DNA from 4 places in the Variovorax sp. LG9.2 genome. Region 3 is predicted to be linked to each of the others. Evidence: predicted binding sites of a transcription regulator. Region 3 holds the regulator's gene; each other region holds the start of a gene.
What was found. The regulator FNR, encoded in region 3, switches genes on or off when oxygen is low (the NO sensors DNR and NnrR bind a similar motif). The targets are predictions, from matches to a motif close to TTGATNNNNATCAA.
Positions count from the first base shown of each region.

Region 1: a site for FNR is predicted at 2,353-2,366, ahead of cydD (thiol reductant ABC exporter subunit CydD). Genes of this name have one in related genera too.
Region 2: a site for FNR is predicted at 2,537-2,550, ahead of QN413_RS03455 (oleate hydratase). Genes of this name have one in related genera too.
Region 4: a site for FNR is predicted at 2,332-2,345, ahead of QN413_RS03430 (universal stress protein). Genes of this name have one in related genera too.

Region 1 covers NZ_JASJXB010000036.1:36,740-41,555, reverse strand. Annotated here, with positions in the region: gene QN413_RS23835 (amino acid ABC transporter ATP-binding/permease protein) at 1-338, opposite strand, end outside; gene cydD (thiol reductant ABC exporter subunit CydD) at 335-2,248, opposite strand; gene QN413_RS23825 (acyltransferase family protein) at 2,431-3,660, opposite strand; gene QN413_RS23820 (nitronate monooxygenase family protein) at 3,662-4,624, opposite strand; gene QN413_RS23815 (acyl-CoA dehydrogenase) at 4,687-4,816, opposite strand, start outside.
Region 2 covers NZ_JASJXB010000002.1:283,927-288,742, reverse strand. Annotated here, with positions in the region: gene QN413_RS03460 (ABC transporter substrate-binding protein) at 1-711, opposite strand, end outside; gene QN413_RS03455 (oleate hydratase) at 827-2,458, opposite strand; gene QN413_RS03450 (response regulator transcription factor) at 2,610-3,362, shown strand; gene QN413_RS03445 (PAS domain S-box protein) at 3,359-4,816, shown strand, end outside.
Region 3 covers NZ_JASJXB010000010.1:99,515-104,330, reverse strand. Annotated here, with positions in the region: gene QN413_RS12845 (universal stress protein) at 1-824, opposite strand, end outside; gene QN413_RS12840 (sulfite exporter TauE/SafE family protein) at 870-1,580, opposite strand; gene fnr (fumarate/nitrate reduction transcriptional regulator Fnr) at 1,797-2,510, shown strand; gene QN413_RS12830 (FixH family protein) at 2,515-2,817, opposite strand; gene ccoG (cytochrome c oxidase accessory protein CcoG) at 2,836-4,266, opposite strand; gene ccoP (cytochrome-c oxidase, cbb3-type subunit III) at 4,263-4,816, opposite strand, start outside.
Region 4 covers NZ_JASJXB010000002.1:279,026-283,841, reverse strand. Annotated here, with positions in the region: gene QN413_RS03445 (PAS domain S-box protein) at 1-587, shown strand, start outside; gene QN413_RS03440 (Crp/Fnr family transcriptional regulator) at 541-1,323, opposite strand; gene QN413_RS03435 (hypothetical protein) at 1,519-2,277, shown strand; gene QN413_RS03430 (universal stress protein) at 2,428-2,955, shown strand; gene QN413_RS03425 (phosphoketolase) at 2,972-4,816, shown strand, end outside.

The DNA.
Region 1 (4,816 bases), on a different contig from region 3:
CGCGCCCAGCCGCGGAACAGCTGCACGCGCAACGCCGCCAGCACGGCGAAGGTCGCGTCGTGCGTGACCAGTCGCTCGCCGTAGCGCGAGGCCGTGCGGCCGACCGCCAGCAAGCGGATGCCGGCCGAAGGCATGAAGACGTCGAACATGAACGCGGTCGCGACGTTGGCACCGGCCAGCGCCGTCGCGGTGATGAACCAGCCGGAGAGGCCGAGCAGCGCCATGCCGGTGAGCACGGTGATTGCAGCAAGCAGAGCGCCGAGCAGCAATGCGCGGGGTTGGGTGGCAAGAAAGGGGCGCAGGATCAGACTGATGCGATCCTTGCGGGCGGTGCTCATGCGGCTTCCCTCACGACTTCGCGCACTTCAAAATTGTCGGCTGCGCCCAGGCTGACCACGCGATCCAGACGCGCGGCCAGCACCGGGTCATGCGTCGCAACGATCAGAGTCTTGCCGCGCGCCAGCGCCATCAGCGCATCGGTCACGCGCAGCGCGGTTTCGGTGTCGAGGTGGGCTGTCGGCTCATCGACGAGCAGCAGATCGACGCCCGCATTCACCACGACACGCGCCAGCGCCAGCCGCACCGCCTCACCACCCGAAAGTCCACCGCCGCCCTCGCCCAGCGCAACACCCAATCGGGCTTGCGCCACATCGGCGAGGCCCGCGAAGCCGAGCGCGGTTTCGATGCGCGCTGCATCGACGCCGATGCGACCGAGGCCGACGTTGCTTTGCACGGAGCCCGCGAACACATGCGGCCGCTGGCCCATCCAGCCGATACGCTGGCGCAGCGCGCCGACGCTGCGGTCTGTCAGCACAATGCCGCCGATGACGATGTCGCCGCTGTCGGCCGGCAGCAGGCCAGCCAGCAACGACAACAGCGCCGTCTTGCCGGCACCGCTCTCGCCCATCAAGGCGACGTGTTCGCCCGGTGCGACCCGCAGATTGATGTCGGAAAAAAGTGTCGCCTCGCCGGCGTGTGTGAAGTGCAAATGGCGCACGACGACGGACGGCGAGGAATGCGGTGACGATGCCTTGCCATTGACGCTCGTGGTGCTGGAAGCTGCATTGGCCGCGGTCACTGCATGGATCGCCCGGACCGGCGCAGGATCGGCTGCGAGAGCGCTCATGGATACGACGGCGCCGGGCAACCGCACGGTGCCGTTACCCAACGCCGTGAGCGCCTGCAATGCCGCCTCGCCGGCAGCACGGTCGTGCCAAACGGCCGAAAGCTCACGCAGCGGCTCGAAAAACGCTGGCGCCAGCAGCAGCACGAAGAGGCCTTGCCCCAAGCCGAGCGGCCTGCCCCATGTGCCGAAATGGAGTGTGCCCAGCAAGTGGAACCCAACGTACGCCGCGACCATCGCGACGCCGAGCGCCGAGAAAAGTTCGAGTACCGCCGACGACAGGAACGCGATGCGCAGCACGGCCATCGTGCGGCGACGCAGCGATTGCGCGGCGTCGCCGAGCCGCTCGGCCGTGCGGTCGACAGCGCCGAGCGCACGCAGCGTGGCAAGGCCGCGCAGCCGGTCGAGCAGGAAGGCGTTCATGCTGCCCATCTCGACCATCTGCGCCTCGCTGGCGGCGCGGGCGCGCCAGCCGACGAGTGCCATGAACACGGGGATCAATGGCGCCGCAACGAGCAACACCAGCGCGGCGACCCAAGAGAGGCTCGCGACCACGAGAAGAATCACCAACGGCACGAGCGTGACGCGCAGACGCACCGGCTGATAGCGCACGAGATACGGCATGAGCGCCTCGGCCTGCTCGGCGATCACGCTGGCGGCGGCACCGGAGGCGGGCCGATGGCGGTCGAGCGGTGAGCCGCTCGCTAACGCCGCCGCGGCCCGTGCACGCAAAGTCGACAGATGGGCGCGCGCTTTGCCGAAGAGCTGGCGCGTGCCCCACGCGTCCAGGAGCGCGCGCAGCAGGCCGATCGCCAAGATGCCGAGCGCCGGCGCAAGCACAGCGGACAGCGCAGGGGACAGCAACTCGGTCCATGACCCGGAATGCGCTGCGATCGCGAAACCTGCGACATCGGTATCGCCTCGATGGCCGACTGTTTGCGACATGCGCTGAACCGCCCCGGCCAGCAACGCCGCCTGAGGCAACCAGAGCAACGCCGCCGCCGCCTGCAACACACCGCCCACGCCGGTCGCCGCGAAGAATCGCAGCGAGGGCGCCTGGGCGGCGGGAGTCGGCACAGCCGAGGCAGATCCCATCTTCTTCATGTTCTTTTTAGTTTCAGCCATTGCTGAACGTTGCACAACATCCCCGGCGCTCGTTGACTACGCCAGTCCGTGCCGTGAGGTTGCCCGCTGTGCCTGCGAGACGCAACCGTGCCTAGAAGGCCGAATTGATCTGTGTCAAGAAAAGGACCAGAGATCGGCCAGCGCTGCGTGTGGACACCGGCGTTGCCGGCGGTGCTCGCGGCTCAGAGCGAAACGAGGAAGCCGCAGACCAGCAGCCCGGCGAACAGCGCGAGCACGGCGCGCCAGCTCGCGGGGCGCAACTCGATGCGGCGATAGAGAACCCACGCTGCCGCCAGCGAGAGTGCGAGGGCCGCGACCATGCCCGCTGCGTCGATCCAGGGGGCGGCTGGCGCCCAATGGCTGACCACCGCGCTGACCAGCAGGATCACTGGAAAGTGAATCAGGAACAGGGAGTACGACATGCGTCCGAGTTGTGCGAGCGGCCGCGCCCACGCCGGACATGCAGACGACTTCAGCCAATGCAAACGCTGCGCTCCCGCTATCGCGAGCGAAGTCATGAGCGCAATGGCGATGCGGCTGCGCCACTCGAACGCCAATGCCGATACGCCGAGCAACACCAACAGGAGAAAGCCGGCACGCCATGCTGCCCGACTGCCGTGTTTGTCGGACCGGTCGGCGCAACCGATCCAGAACGTCAACATCCCCAAACCATAAGCGCCGAAAAAATAAAGCGCCGTCGCGTCGAGTTCAGCGTGCAGATTGAAAAAAACGAGGGAACTGGTGGCGAGGCCGAACACGATCACCACGGCGATCCAATGTGCACGCAACGAACGCGCGACGCTGTCGGATATGTTGCTCATGTCTTCAATGTCCTGCGCGTCTCCGATGCCGCGACGCCAGTGCCGCTCGACCCATGCCGCCAAGCCAACCGCGGCCAGCGACAGCGCGAACAACTGGAAGTCGATCGCCACGTACCACACACCGGCCGACAAAGCGTCGTAGCCGAGCAGATCCTGCAGCAGCAATCCATGCGCCAGCAGCTGCATCAAGTTGGGTGCACCCGGAACCGCGTCGTCCTGTAGCAAGGGCCTTGCGATCGCGGCCACGACCACGCTGACGATGAGCGCTGCGAGGTACGGGATGATCAGCCGCAGGTAGCGCCGCGCAATACGTTCCAGCGGCCTGCCGGCGTTCAGCTGCACTGCCGGGGCCATGCTGCCAGCAGTCAGAAAACCGGCAATGACCAGGAACACCTGTACGGCCAGGCGCCCATCGGTAGACAACCAGTGAATGAGCGCAGGCGCCAACGGAAACGCGACTTCGGACATCGGCCCGTAGCGCGCCAGGTGATGGCCGACGATGACCAGGCACGCCAGTCCCTTGACAGCGTCGAGCAGCGGAATGCGCGCCGCGCGGTCCTCCACCGTCGACACGTCCACCGGGTCCGGCATGTCAGAGCGACAGGCGGGCCCTTGCCTCGGCATATTCACGCTTGAGCTTTTCTACGAACATGGCGGCCGTGCCGACCTCCGTCACGGCACCGATGCCCTGACCCGAACCCCAGATGTCTTTCCACGCTTTGGCTTTACTGCCATCGCCGGATGCGAAGTTCATCGTCGTGACATCGCCTTCGGGCAGGTTGGCCGGGTCCATGCCGGCGGCCACGATGCTCGGCGCCAGGTAGTTGCCATGCACGCCGGTGAAAAGGTTCGAATAGACGATGTCGTCGGAGCTGCCGTCGACGATCGCCTGCTTGTATTCGTCGCTGGCACGCGCTTCTTCGGTCGCGATGAAGGCGGTGCCGATGTAGGCGAAATCGGCACCCATGGCTTGCGCCGCCAGCACCGCGCCGCCGGTGGCAATGGAGCCCGACAACGCAATCGGGCCGTCGAACCACTGGCGGATTTCCTGGATGAGCGCGAACGGGCTCTTGACGCCCGCATGGCCACCGGCACCTGCGGCCACGGCGATGATGCCGTCTGCGCCCTTCTCGATCGCCTTCTTCGCGAACTTGTTGTTGATGATGTCGTGCAGCACGACACCGCCGTAGCTGTGGATGGCTTCGTTGACATCGGTGCGCGCGCCGAGCGAGGTGATGACGATCGGCACCTTGTACTTCACGACCATTTCCATGTCGTGATCGAGCCGGTCGTTGCTCTTGTGCACGATCTGGTTGATGGCGAAAGGTGCGGCCGGCTTGTCCGGGTTGGCCTTGTTGTAGGCCGCGAGTTCCTCGGTGATTTCGATCAACCACTCTTCGAGCTGCGCCGCCGGACGCGCGTTCAGCGCCGGCATCGAACCGACCACGCCTGCCTTGCACTGCGCGATGACGAGCTTCGGTGTGCTGATGATGAAAAGCGGCGAGCCGATGATGGGCAGCGGCAGGTTCGCAAGCACAGGTGGCAGTTTCGACATGGTCTGTTGTCTTTTTGAAGTTATTGAATCAGGGTCGGAAAGTCGGGTTCAGAAGTCGAGAGTCAGAAGGACTCGAGCGCCAGCGCGGTCACGCTGTCGGCGCCGTCGACGATGCTGTCGCGTACCGCAGGCACCTTGTTCAGGATGTGCTCTGCATAGAAGCGCGCGGTGGCGATCTTGGCTTTCATGAAA
Region 2 (4,816 bases), on a different contig from region 3:
CTGGTAGATCTTGCCCTTGTAGCCGCGCTCGACAATGGCTTTTTGCGGCATGCCGGCGCCGCTGCCCGAGGCCACGATCAGGATCGCGTCGGGGTTGGCAGAAGTCAGCTTGAGCGCTTGCGCTGTCACGCTGGTGTCGGCGCGTGCAAAGCGCTCCACACCGACGACCTTGATGCCGGCCTTGGCGCCCTGTTCGGTAAACGCCTTGAGCCACAGCTCGCCGTAAGCATCGGTGTAGCCGAGAAAGCCCACCGTCTTGATGTTCTGCTTCTTCATGTGCTCGATGACCGCGTAGGCCATGACACCGTTGGACTGCGGCAGCCTGAAGAACCACTTGTCTTTGCCGGGTGGCAGCCCGGCCGGCGACGTCGACAGCTGCGGCGTGCCCGACTCGGCCGTGACCTCGGCCATCGGTGCGGCCACCGGTGTGGCGGACGAGCCGACAATGACGTCGACCTTGTCGTCGGTGACCAGGCGCTGCGCGTCCTTGACGCCCGTCGTGGGATCGCTGGCATCGTCCAACACGATCACCTTGAGCGTTTGGCCCGCGATGGTCTTGGGCCACAGCGCGATAGCTTTGTTGACAGGAATGCCGAGGCCGGAAGCCGGTCCGGTGAGTGGTTGCACCACGCCAATGGTGAGATCGGCATGGGCGGTGCCCAGCATCGTGGTGGCCAGCACGGCGGCAAGGGTGGCGAGTTTGAAAGTCATGGCGGCGCTTCTCCTGAAGAGGTCGTCAAAGAACATGGTGATGGCGCATAACCAATGGTTATGTGGGATAACCAAATCTAATCTTTGAACGAAGCGCGGCCATGAGGGCTTACCCTCAAAGCATGAGCGCCTTGAAGCTCTCCAGCGCCACCTTGGGATGCACCGCCCCGTGATAGATCGCAGGAATCTCGTTCTTCAGGTGCAGCAGTCCGTACACGGCATGCATCGCGCTGCGCACCGAATACTCGACAGTGAACACCACATCTTCCGGAATCTCCACATACTGGCCGAGCACCGCGAAATTGCGGGTGCCACCGGGAACGACAGCGGGCCGATCCGTCGGCTCGCGACGCTCGAACTGACTCGTGATGTAAGGCAGCATCACCGGGATCACGGTGCTGGTGCGACGCACTTCTTCGAGGATGTCTTCGAAACCCAACTGGTGCATCAACTCGGTCAGGATTTCTTCACCGCTGCTCTCGGCCATCGACTTGTCGACGTAGTCGCCCTTCTTGTCGATGAAGAGCCCATAGCCCCATATCGTGTAGACGCCCTCGGGTTGACCCGCGAAGTGCGGTGCGTGCGGCACGACGATCGACATCAACCACGGCGAGTCCTTGAACGTCATGAGGCCGCCCGTGCCCGGCCCGTTGCCTGAGTACGCTTCGATGCGCTTCACCAGCAAGGGGCTTCGCAGCGTGACGGTGAAAGACTCCCACTTGCTCTCGTCGACGTTGCCGTTGAACGTCTCCGGTCGGCCCAGGGTCGGCACCTTGCGCGCGAGGTTTTCCCAAAGCGTCCAGCCGCCGTCGCGCTTGTCTCGCCACAGTGCCGGCGCGTGATCGTTGTCGCCGATGCGGGTGTCGGCGGTCATCGAACCGAGCGTGGCAAAGACCAGATCGTCGAGCCCGACCTGATGCAAGAAGAACTCGTCGCCGCGGTTGCAATGGATGGCAGTGACGCGCAAGCCGTCGGTGTTGCGCGCGACCTCGGTCATCTCTGCGAAGTCTTCGAAATCCATGTCCACGACCTTGTTTCCGAACTGGAACGTCACGCCTTGCCCCGCGAGCCAGTCCTGCATCGGTCGGACGATCGAGTCGTACTGATTCAAGGCTGTGCGACGAACGCCGGCCAGCGTGTGAATGCGCGGCAGCTCCTGCAGGAAGCGGAGCAAATAGCGTCGCATTTCGACGGCGCTGTGCCAGTTCTGGAAGGCGAAGGTTGTGCGCCACATCGCCCAGAAGTTGGAGTCGAAAAAGTGCTCGGTGAAGCAGTCTTCGATACGCTCGGCGCCGAGCATGCGCTCCGGCGTGGCGAGCAGGCGCAGCACATCGAGGCGGTCGCGCGCATCGAAGCCCAGATCGGCCGCATCCAGGATGCGGTGCTGCCGGTCGATGAGCCGCGCGTTGGCGTGCGATTGCAAAGCTTCGTTGAAGTCCCAGACCGCGTCTTTCAGCGACCCTGCGCCGTGACGGTCCGGCACCGAATCCAGCACATTCCACAAGCAGACATAAGCCTCCTCGGTCCACATGCGGCCGCCGCGGGTTACGTAACCTGCTTCGGCATCGCCTGAACCGTCCAGTGCGCCGCCTGCTACCTGCATCTCTTCGAAGATGAAGATGTCGGTGCCCTGAAATCCGCCATCGCGAATCAACAGCACGGCGGCCGACAACGACGCGATGCCGCCGCCAACGAGAAAGGCCCTGCGCCTGCGGTTCGGGGCCGACGTTGAGATGGACGTGTTCATGAAGTTTGAAAAGACGAGGGTCATAGGATGCGCAACATTGCGCAGCACCGATTGAAAGCGCCTGCAGCGCGGGAAGGCTTGATGCAGGTCAATCCGCGATCAATGTGTCCAACGCCGCACTCCATGACTTCTCTTGCATCTAACATGGTGCGTGCCCTCAACCTCCATCCACATCGCTGTTCTCGACGACGAAACCGAGATCACCCTGCTGCTGGCCAACTATCTGCAGGTCCACGGCTTTCGTGTCAGCCAGCGCCATTCGGGCCGAGCCCTGCTCGACCTGATGCGGCAAGACCCGGCGGCGGTCGTGCTGCTCGACCTCGGCTTGCCGGGTGAAGACGGCATCACCATCGCGCGGCAGGTGCGAGAGCGATGGCAGTGCGGACTGGTGATCGTGACTGGCCGCGGCGATGCTGTCGACAAGGTGGTCGGCCTGGAGATCGGCGCCGACGATTACGTGACCAAGCCCTTCGATCTGCGCGAACTGCTGGCGCGCATCCGGGCTGTGTTGCGCCGGATTGCAGCGCCCGCGGCGGCGCCTGTAGTAGCGGTCGTCGACGCGGCGTCCGCGCCCGATGCGCCACCCACGACGCTTCGCTTCTCCGGCTGGACGCTCGACATCGCAGCGCGCCGCCTCCGCGCGGCGCAGGGCGATGAAGTGCCGCTCACCACTGGCGAGTTCGATCTGCTGCGCGTCATGGCCGAAAACACCGGCCGCGTGCTGTCGCGCGACTTCCTGCTGGAGCGAACACGAGGCCGCGATGGTGGCCCGTTCGATCGAACCATCGACGTGCAGATCGGCCGGCTGCGCCGCAAACTCGGCGACGACCCGAACCAGCCACGCATCGTCAAGTCGGTGCGCGGCGCCGGCTATCTTTTCGTGCCCGCCGTCGTGTCGGCATGAATACACCGCGCAAGCCGGTCGTTCCCGGCTTCGACGACGGCACCGTGTTCCGCACGTTGTTCGCCGCCTATCCCGATGCGCTGCTGGTGGTCGACCAGCGCGGCGTGATCGTGCTGGCCAACCCGACCGCCCTCGAACTGCTCGGCTACACCGCAGATGAACTGGTGGGCATGTCGGTCGACACGCTGGTGCCCGACGCGACTTCCCCGCGCCATGCCGCTTACCGCGAGGGCTATGCCACGCACCCACGCAAGCGCCCGATGGGAACGCAGATGGACCTGGTCGCCAAACGGCGCGACGGCAGCGAGGTGATGGTCGAAATTGCGCTCAGCCCGCTCAACGATCACGGGCTGCCGCTGGTCGTGGCCGCCATCCGCAGCGTCGCTTCTTATCCGCGCGTCCAGCATGCGCTGCAGCGTGCGCGCTATGCCGAGCATCTGGCGCAGTTCAGCAGGCACGCTGTCGACGTGGCGGATCTGCATCTTCTGCTGGACCAGGTGCCCGTCATAGCTGCAGAGGCGCTTCAGGTCGAAACGGCGAAGGTGCTGCTGCTCGAACCCAATGGAGCCGAATTCCGCATTGCCGCTGGCGTCGGGCTGCTGCCTGAAGAAGCGATCGGCGATCGCATCGCCAACGAAGCCCAATCACCCTCCGGCCATGTGATGTCGAGCGGCCAGTCGGTGCTCATGGGCGACTACGCAGCAGAGTCGCGCTTCACTATTCCATCGCACTACCTGGCTGCCGGCTTCGTCTGCGAGATCACGGTGCCGCTGGCAGACCGAGGTCGCACCATCGGTGTGCTGTCCGTGCGCTCGCGCACTGCAAGGCGCTTCGGCGACGAAGAGGTGCGCTTTCTCGAATCGCTGTCGAGCTTGCTGGCCACCGTGTTGCAACGTACGCAGATCGAGGAAGCGCTCGGCCACGCGCAGCGGCTCGAAAGCGTGGGGCAGCTCACCGGCGGCATCGCCCACGACTTCAACAACCTGCTGACGGTGATCTCGGGCAACCTGCAGGTGCTAGAAGACTCGCCCGCCATCGGCGACGACGCGGTGTCGCAGCAACTCATCGGCGCTGCCATGCGCGCCACGCGACGCGGCGCAGAACTCACCGGCAAGCTGCTTGCATTTTCCCGGCGGCAGGTGCTGCAGCCGACCATCGTCGACACGCGCGCCCTGCTGCTGTCGCTCACCGACATGCTGCGGCGCACGCTCGACCAGCGCATCGCCATCACGCTGGTCGCCGACGCAGCGCTCTGCATGGCCGATGCCGGGCAGCTGGAGTCGGCCCTGCTCAACATCGCGATCAACTCTCGCGATGCGATGCCGCAAGGCGGAACGCTGACTTTTTCTTGCCGGGTGGTGTCCGCGCTGCCGGCCGACCTGCGCTCGGACCACGACACGCAAGCCCAGCCCCCCGTGCCCACAGGCTACGTCGCCATCGCCGTGTCGGACACC
Region 3 (4,816 bases):
TGCGACATGAGCACAGGCAACGTCATGGATTGCAGAATCGTCCGCGTGACGCCACCGAGCACCCACTCGCGTGCGCGGCTGTGTCCGTAGCAGCCCATCACCAGCAGATCGGCACCGACATCCGCGGCCAGCGACAGCAGCTGCGCACCGGCGTCGCCTTCACCTTGCACGCCGGCCTGCATCGTCGCGGTCACGCCATGCGAATTCAGATAGTCCTGCAGCGAGCGTAGTTGCGACTCTGCCTCGTCGCCGTAGCAGACCGCATGCACGCGCGCCGCGCCTTGCAGCCAGGGCAGCGCGGCAGACACCGCACGGGCAGCTTCGCGAGTCTCTTTCCATGCCACCAGCACCGTGCGCCCGACCGGGTCGACCGACCCTGTCGTGATGTAAGGCAACACCAGCGCGGGCCGGCCGCTTTCGACCAGCACGGTGGACACGAACTCGGCAGGCAGCTCGCCGTCGTAAGCGTTGTCACCATCGCGCTGACCGAGTATCAAAAGGTCGGCATAGAGCGCGCGGCGGCCGAAGCCCCAGGGCGCATCGCTCATCGGCTCGGCCCAATGCATGTGCGGCGAGTCGCCACCGGCAGCCATGAAGGTGGCGTACGCCTTGTCGCGCGATTGCTTGTCGAGCGCCAGCATGATTGCCATGGCTTCGGCCGCACCTTCGAGGGCGGAGGGGTAGCGCACCAGCGCAGAGAGCGTGCACGGCATGCCGGTGACCTGGGCGCCGAAGGTCTCTGCCAGCTTGCGTGCAAGCTCGACGCGCGTGGCGGTGCGGGCTGAACTGTCGAGGTGAACCAGAATCGATTTAGGGGTTGTCATTGCAAATTCCTGAGTTGTCGAGGTACGAAAGAGACACCACGTATTTCAGCGGCACCACACATCGATCTGGTGGGCAAGATCGATCCAGACCGCCTGCACGGAGATGACCAGCAAGGCGACGCCGGCGAGCCGGGTTCCCCATTGCTGGCGCCATGCGCCCAAGCCGATGGCAAAGCGGTGCCACAGCCAGGGCGCGACGAGCAACGACGCACCGCTGCCGGCCGCGAACAGCACCATGATGAAAGCGCCCTGCAGCGGACCGTTGGCCAGGCTCGCCAGCATGAGCGCGGAATACAGCAGGCCGCACGGCATGGCGACCCATGCAAGACCGGTCGCGAACACGCTGGCGGCAGAGCCCGTCAAGGCGCGCAATCGCTCTGCGAGGAGACGGCCGACCCGTTGCGACCACAGCGGCTGACGCCCGGTCACGGCCAGCACCGCGCCCCAGGCCATCACGACCACGTGGAACAGCATCCAAAGGCCGCGAAGCGCGGAGACATTCACGCTGGCCCATGTCAGGCTTTGCACGGTGGCAGCGGCCAGTGCGCCTGCTGCCGCATAGCCCGCCATCCGGCCAGCTTGGAGCAGCAACGGCGCCATCGGCAAAGCAGCGGGCGTGATCGCGATGACGCCATGGCCGGGTCGAACTCCCACCCCACGCACGACACCCGCGCACGCCGCACCGCACATGGCCACGCAATGCGGACCACCCGCCAGTCCCATCAACAGCGCGGATGCGGCCAGTGCGGTTTGCATGATCAATAGCGCTGCCGAAAGAGCGTGAGCAGCGATGGTCGGCGACAGCGGTTCATGGTGCTGCGACTTTGCGTTCGATCATTCGAACGCCACTTGATCTGCATCAACGCGGACACAAAAGCCGAACGGAGAATCGAGCGGAGCAGCGCGGCGCTTTCGCTTGCTTTGCCACGCTGCACATTTCACCGCACCACCTGCCGCAAAGAGACAGCCGCCATGACACCTCAAACCATCAAAGTCGCATGCTCCAACTGCAACCTGCGCGAACTGTGCATGCCGGTCGGCCTCAACCCGGAAGAGCTTGCGCGCATCGACGACCTGGTGGCGACGCGTCGCAAGGTGAAGCGCCGCGAAACCCTCTTTCGCAATGGCGAGCGGTTCACCTCGCTCTATGCGATTCGGACTGGCGTGTTCAAGACTCGCGTGGCATCGGAAGACGGTCGCGATCAGGTCACGGGCTTCCAGATGGCCGGCGAGATCATCGGACTCGATGGCATCGTGAACGACCATCACACCTGCGACGCGGTGGCACTCGAAGACGCCGAGGTCTGCGTGATGCCGTTCGACCGCATCGAGGAGCTGTCGCGCGAGGTCACTTCACTGCAGCGCCATGTGCACCAGATCATGAGCCGCGAGATCGTGCGCGAGCACGGCGTGATGCTGCTGCTGGGCAGCATGCGTGCCGACGAGCGGTTGGCCGCCTTTCTGCTCAACCTCGTGGAACGCCTGCACGCGCGCGGCTTCTCGAAGTCCGAGCTGATGCTGCGCATGACGCGCGAAGAAATCGGCAGTTACCTCGGGCTCAAGCTGGAGACGGTGAGCCGCACCTTGTCCAAGTTCGTGGACGACCGCATCGTCGAAGTCGACATGCGGAATGTTCGGATCCTCGACGCCGATGCTTTGCGCAGGATGATCAACCCGACGGTGTGAGGCGCTAGCGCGGCGGCGGCGACGGCATGTCCTGCACCGGCGTCGTGGTGTGGTTGCGGCCCTTTTCGGCCGGCACCAGCGCCTTGTCGGCCACCGGCCCAGCCGACTTGCCCGCCAGCGTCCGATTGATCTCCAGGCCCTTCTGGTAGTAGTTTTCTTCGACCACCGGGTCTGCCGTGCTGATCGCGATCCAGGCCGACGTCAGGCTGCCGACCACCACCACGGCGGGCAGGCCCAGCACGAGCCAGACCAGCGGGAATTTCCACCACGGTCCGGAACCTTTGGAAGCAGGAGGAAGCGCGCTCATTTTCAAGTCTCCAGTCGGTTATCGGGGAATGAGGAACACGGCCTTTTCAGAGACCTGCGAGGCACCGTCGGCGGACCGCACGTTGAAGAAAACGGTGTGCGATCCGGGTGGTGCATCTTCTGCAGGCACTTGCAGCCGCACCGCCACCCAGCGCGACTCGGCCGGCCCGACATCGACCGCCTGGCTGGGCGTCGCCACGGCAAGACCCTTCAGTCCGCTGGCAGCGATGCGGTAACGCTGCGAGCGCTCGGTCGCGTTCATGATCTGCAGCCGATAGACGTTCTCGAGCCTGCCGCCATCGGCGATACGTGCAAGCGAGGTACGGTCGCGCACCACGTCGACCTTGAGCGGCACGCGCACCACCAGGCTCGCGAGCAAGCCAACGCCCAAGGCCAACAGCACGGCGCCATAGATCAGCACGCGCGGGCGAAAAACACGCCGCAGCACCTGCACCGCGCTCCAGCCACCGGCCAGCCCGTTTTGCGTGGCGTAGCGGATCAACCCGTGCGGCTGCGCCATGCGGTCCATCACCGTGTTGCAGGCGTCGACGCACAGGCCGCAGCCGATGCACTCGTACTGCAGACCCTCGCGGATGTCGATACCGGTCGGGCACACCTGCACGCACAGGCCGCAATCGATGCAGTCGCCCAGGCCCTGGGTGCGTGCGTCCTGTGCCCTGGCGTGCACGCCACGCGGTTCACCACGCGGCAAGTCGTAGCTGACGATCAGCGTGTCCTTGTCGAACATCGCGCTCTGAAAGCGTGCATACGGGCACATGTACTTGCAGACCTGCTCGCGCATGAAGCCGGCGTTACCGTAGGTGGCCAGACCGTAGAAGAAGACCCAGAAGACTTCCCACGAACCCATGCGCGTCTGCAGGAACTCCATGCCCAGCTCGCGGATGGGCGTGAAGTAGCCGACGAAGGTAAAGCCCGTCCACATCGCGATGCCGAGCCAGATGAAATGCTTGAACCACTTCTTGACCAGCTTCTCGGCCGAGAACGATTCGCCGTCGAGCCGCATGCGGGCGATGCGGCTGCCCTCGATCCGTTGCTCGATCCACATGAACATCTCGGTGTAGACCGTCTGCGGGCACGCGTACCCGCACCAGAGCCGCCCGGCCACCGCGGTGAACAAAAACAACGACAGCGCCGACAGCACCAGCAGCCCCGACAGGTAGATCAGGTCTTGCGGATACAACACCAGCCCGAAGACGTAAAAGCGCCGCGCGACCAGATCGAACAGCAGGGTCTGGCGGTCGCCCCACTGCAACCAGGGCGTGGCGTAGAAAAACAGCTGGGTGACGAACACCATCGCCCAGCGCCAGCGCGCGAACTTGCCGCGCACGCTGCGCGGATAGATCTTCTTGGTCGCTTCATAGAGCCCGCCGGCCTCCTCCGCCACGGGCACGATCGGAATGATCTTGCGGGCTGGGGCAGGTACGGTCATGGCAGTACGACAGGCAATGCAACGGCCTTGTTCGACAGCCCCCACACGTACGAGGCCACCACCTTGATCTGCGCTTCGGTCAGGCGACCTTCCTGGCCGGGCATGACGTTGTGTTTGCCGCCGTTGATCATCGCGACGATGGCGTTCTCGCCGAAGCCGTGCAGCCATATCTCGTCGTTCAGGCGCGGTGCCCCGATGCCCTGGTTGCCGACGCCACCGATGCCGTGACAGGCCGCACAGGCGGTGAACTTCGACTTGCCCAGCCCGGCGCGCACCGAGTCGGTCGAGCGACCCGACAGGCTGAGCACGTACTGCGCGACGTTCTTGACGTCGTCCGGCGTGCCGACCGCGGCCGCCATGGGCGGCATCTCGCCGATGCGGCCTTTGGTGACGGTTTCGATGATCTTGTCCGGCGTGCCGCCATGCAGCCAGTCGACGTCCGTCAGATTCGGGAAGCCCTTGCTGCCGCGTGCATCGGACCCGTGGCACTGCGAGCAGTTGTTCATGAAGAGCCGCTCGCCGATGGCCATCGCCTTGGGGTCGCCGGCAA
Region 4 (4,816 bases), on a different contig from region 3:
GGCTGTCGACCGTGTACGGCTTTGCCAAGCAGTCGCACGGCGCCGTCAAGCTGGTCAGCGCGCCCGGTGCGGGTACGACCGTCACGCTTTTCTTGCCGCGCGCCGAGGACGACGACTACTTCGATTACGACAGCGACGGCGAGGACGCTGCGGACGACGACAGCATCGCCGACGTCACGCATGGCGCTGTGCCGCATGGCCTTCGCGTGATGCTGGTCGAAGACGATGCCGAAGTACGGAGCGTGCTGCAGAAGTTTCTGGCGTCGATGGGATGCGAGGCCGTCGCCTGCGGCCAGGCCGAGCAGGCGCTGGCCTCGTTGATGGCCGGCAGCGCGATCGACTTGCTGCTGACCGACATCGCGCTCGGCGTCGGCATGCAGGGCACGGAACTGGCGGCCAAGGCGCATGCGTTGCGGCCCGCGTTGGCAGTGCTGCTGATGTCGGGCTTTTCGAGCGAGCTGGCCGATGCACCGCCCGATTGGGAGTTGCTGCCCAAACCGTGTACGCGCCTGGAGCTGGAGCGCGCGATGCTGCGGGCGCTCAGTGCAGCGCCACTGCCGCCGACGCTACCGACCCGCGCTGCATGAAAGCGGTCAGCGCTTCGACATGGGGAATATGGATGTCGCGACGCCCCTTCTCCGAGAAGCGGATCACGTCCCCCCGTGCCAGCCGCGACAGTGCTCGGCTCACCGATTCGAGCGTCATGCCGAGGTAGTTGCCGATCTCGGCGCGCGTCATGCGCAGGGTAAATTGATCGGTGCGGAGACCGCGCTGGGCCAACGCTTCAGCCCAATAGCGCAGAAAGCCGGCCACTCGCGCGTCGGCCGACAGCGTGCACATCGACAGCATCGAATCCTGCTCTCGCACCAGTTCGCGGCTCATGGTCTGGTGCAATGCGGTGAGCAATGCGGGCGTACGCAGGCTGGCGCGCAGCAGGTCGTCGTAGCGAATGGCCCATAGCTCGCCGGTGTCCATTGCGACCGCGTCGCAGCCGTAGTGCGCGTTCGCGATGCCGTCGAGACCGAGCCAGTCGCCCTTGAGATGCAGGCCGACGACCTGCTCGCGGCCTTCGCTCGACAGGTTGACCATCTTGAAGAAGCCGGCGTTGACGACGTAGAGACATTCGAAATCCTGCCCCGCCTGATAGACCGAATCGCCGGCACGCACGACGCGCTTGGTGACCGGCACGCTCTGCTCGATGAGCCGCAGCATGTCGCCGATGCGCTGCAGCGGGGCTTGTGCCGCGCTCGGTCCGGCGCTCGGGATGGAGAGCGTGGCACGGTTCGAAAGTGGCATCGGTTGCTGCAGTGCGGCGTATGACATGGTGGGTTCCTTGTAGGTTCCTGATGGAGTGAGGTAAGCCTATTCGCCGAGTGCAACAGCTTCACCACCGCAAGGGCGCGTTGCGTAACAGACCGTCAACGCTTTGTGTCTTGAGTGCGCTGCCACCTTTTTTGCGCAATGGCTTGACGCAAATCAATCGCCGATTTGAAGGCGCACCTAAGGTCGGACACGCCTATGAACTTGCCCGCCGCACCTGTCGATAGAACTTTCTGGCCAAGCCAGGGCTTGGGCGGAGCGGATGTTCGACGCACGTTCGACCTCGCGCGCAGCCTCAAGGCCAACGCCCTGGTCGGCGAGGGGCTGCCGCTCGCGGGCAAGAACCTGGCGCTGTTGCGCGCCACGTCGGCGCCGCAGGACGACTCGGTGTTCCAGGACGCAGCAGCAGCCCTCGGCGCCCGGGTCGCGGATGTCTGGCTGGGCGACTCGATCGGGCCACCGGGGAGCGAGTTCCAAAACTTGCCGAAGATGCTCGGCCGCCTTTATGACGCCGTCGATTGCGGGAGCGTGTCGGCCATCTCGGCTGCGCAGATCGAAAGCCAGGCAGGCATTCCCGTCTACCGCGGGCTCGAAGGGCATCCCGCTGCGGTGCTGGCCGACCTCATGGCACTGTGCGAGCAGCGCCCGCTCAATGTAGCCGCCGCGGCCAATACAGCCGAGGCAGCGCTGCTCTTTGTCGGCGACGTGACGACCGGCCGCGGTCGAAGCTTCCTGCAGGGCGCACGGCAACTCGGCTTCGACGTGCATTCGATGGACACCCCTGTCGATGCGCTTCAGGATGCGTCGGCAATCGACGCGCCCTTTGTCGTCGATGCAACCGATACCGAACATTGGGTGCTGGTCGGCCCGGCGGCAAGCGTCGAGGATGCGCAACGAACAGCGAACCATCGCTTCGTGCTGCAAGCGGTGCTGTTGATCACCCTCCTGGCACGTTGAACCGAGCGCTGAAATTTCGCGCTCCGTTCGAGCCGATGGCAATGCCGATTTCCCTTGATCTTTATCAAGCTCGGCCAAAAGACGGCTTCCATACTGACGCCAACGACTTCATCTCACTCACGGCCCCCCTATTTCAGAAAAGAGCGCGCCATGTACCAAAAGATCCTGGTTCCCATCGACGGCAGTGCGACCTCCGCACGCGGCCTCGAAGAAGCGATTCAACTGGCCAAACTGACCGGTGGCCGGCTCCGGCTGATTCACGTGACCGATGAACTGTCCGCAGGCTTCGCGATGGAGTGCTATGCGGGCTCGGGTGAGTGGCTGACGGTCGTGCGCGAAAACGGCGCCAAGCTGCTCGAAGTCGCGACTGCGACCGTCAAGGCGGCGGGCGTACCGGTCGACTCCGTGTTGCTCGACGGCCTCGCCGCCACGGTGGAACTGCTCGTGACAACGCAGGCGACGTCGTGGGGAGCGGATTTGATCGTGCTCGGTACGCACGGACGCCGTGGCGTCGGGCGTGCGTTTCTCGGCAGCAGCGCCGAGCAGGTGCTGCGCCATTCACCGGTACCGGTGCTCCTCGTGCGTGCACCCGAACTTCCGGACACGCCCAAGAAGACCGCCGCATCGAGCCAGACGGTCCACGTGAAATTGCCTTCTGCTGCGTTGTCGATCGAATAACCCGGAGCCCATGCTGATGTCACTGCCGATACCGACCGCGAACCCCACCAACTTCTCGCAGCTGGACGCCTGGTGGCGCGCCGCCAACTACCTGTCGGTCGGCCAGGTCTACCTGATGGGCAACGCCTTGCTGCGCGAGCCACTGACGCTGGCGCACATCAAGCCGCGGCTGCTCGGCCATTGGGGCACCACGCCGGGCCTCAATTTTGTCTACGCGCACATGAACCGCGCTATCGTCGCCCGCGACCTCGATGCGATCTTCATCGCGGGTCCGGGCCACGGCGGTCCCGGCGTGGTGGCCAACACCTACCTCGAAGGCACCTACAGCGAGGTGTACTCGTACGTCACGCAAAACGCCGAAGGCATCCAGCGGCTCTTCAAGCAGTTCTCGTTTCCGGGTGGCATCCCAAGCCACGTCGCGCCTGAAACGCCGGGCTCGATCCATGAAGGCGGCGAGCTCGGCTATTCGCTGCTTCACGCGTTCGGCGCCGTGTTCGACAACCCCGACCTCATCGCCTGCTGTGTGGTCGGCGATGGCGAGGCCGAGACCGGTGCACTGGCAGCCAGCTGGCACTCCAACAAGTTCCTGAACCCCACACGCGACGGCGCGGTGCTGCCCATCCTGCACCTGAACGGCTACAAGATCGCCGGCCCGACCGTGCTGGCACGCATCGGCGACGAGCAGCTGACCCAGCTCATGCGGGGCTACGGCTACGAGCCGCACTTCGTGTCCGGCCACGAGCCGCTGGCCATGCATGCGGCAATGGCCGCCGCGCTCGATGCATCGTTCGATGCGATCTGCGCCATCCAGACCGAAGCCCGCTCCGATGGCTTCAAGAAACGCCATCGCTGGCCAATGATCGTGCTGCGCTCGCCCAAGGGCTGGACCGGCCCCAAGGTGGTCGACGGGGTACCGATCGAAGGCACGTTCCGCGCGCACCAGGTGCCGCTCACCGGCTTCGTCGAGAACCCGTCGCATGTGCAAATCCTCGAAAACTGGATGCGCAGCTACAAGCCCGAAGAGCTGTTCGACGAGGCCGGCACGCTGCGCCCCGAGATCGCGTCGTTCGCACCCAAGGCCTTGCGCCGCATGAGCGCCAATCCGCACACCAACGGCGGCCTCCTGCTGAAAGACCTGGCGTTGCCGGACTTTCGCGACTACGCCGTGGCCGTGCCGCGGCCGGGTGCCAGCACCGCCGAAGCCACACGCATCACCGGCGCCTTCTTGCGCGACGTGATGCGCATGAACGACGTCAACAGCAACTTCCGCGTGATGGGCCCGGACGAAACCGCATCGAACCGGCTCGGCGCGCTGTTCGAGGTGACGGACCGCACCTCGACCGCCGAAGTCAAGCCTGGGGACGACCACGTCGGCGCCGATGGCCGTGTGATGGAAGTGCTGAGCGAGCACCTGTGCCAGGGCTGGCTCGAGGGCTATCTGCTGACCGGTCGCCACGGCCTCTTCTCCTGCTACGAAGCCTTCATTCACATCATCGATTCGATGTTCAACCAGCACGCGAAGTGGTTGAAGGTGACGCGCCACATTCCCTGGCGCCGCCCCATTGCGTCGCTCAACTACCTGCTGACCAGCCACGTCTGGCAGCAAGACCATAACGGCTTCAGTCACCAGGACCCGGGCTTCATCGACCACGTCGTCAACAAGAAGGCCGAGGTCGTGCGCGTGTACCTGCCGCCCGACGCCAACACCCTGCTGTCGGTGGTCGACCATTGCCTGCGCAGCCGCAACTACGTGAACGTGATCGTCGCCGGCAAGCCGCCCGAAGCGCAGTGGCTCGACATCGATGCCGCCGCCCGCCACTGCAAGATCGGCATGGGCATCTGGGACTGGGCCAGCAACGAC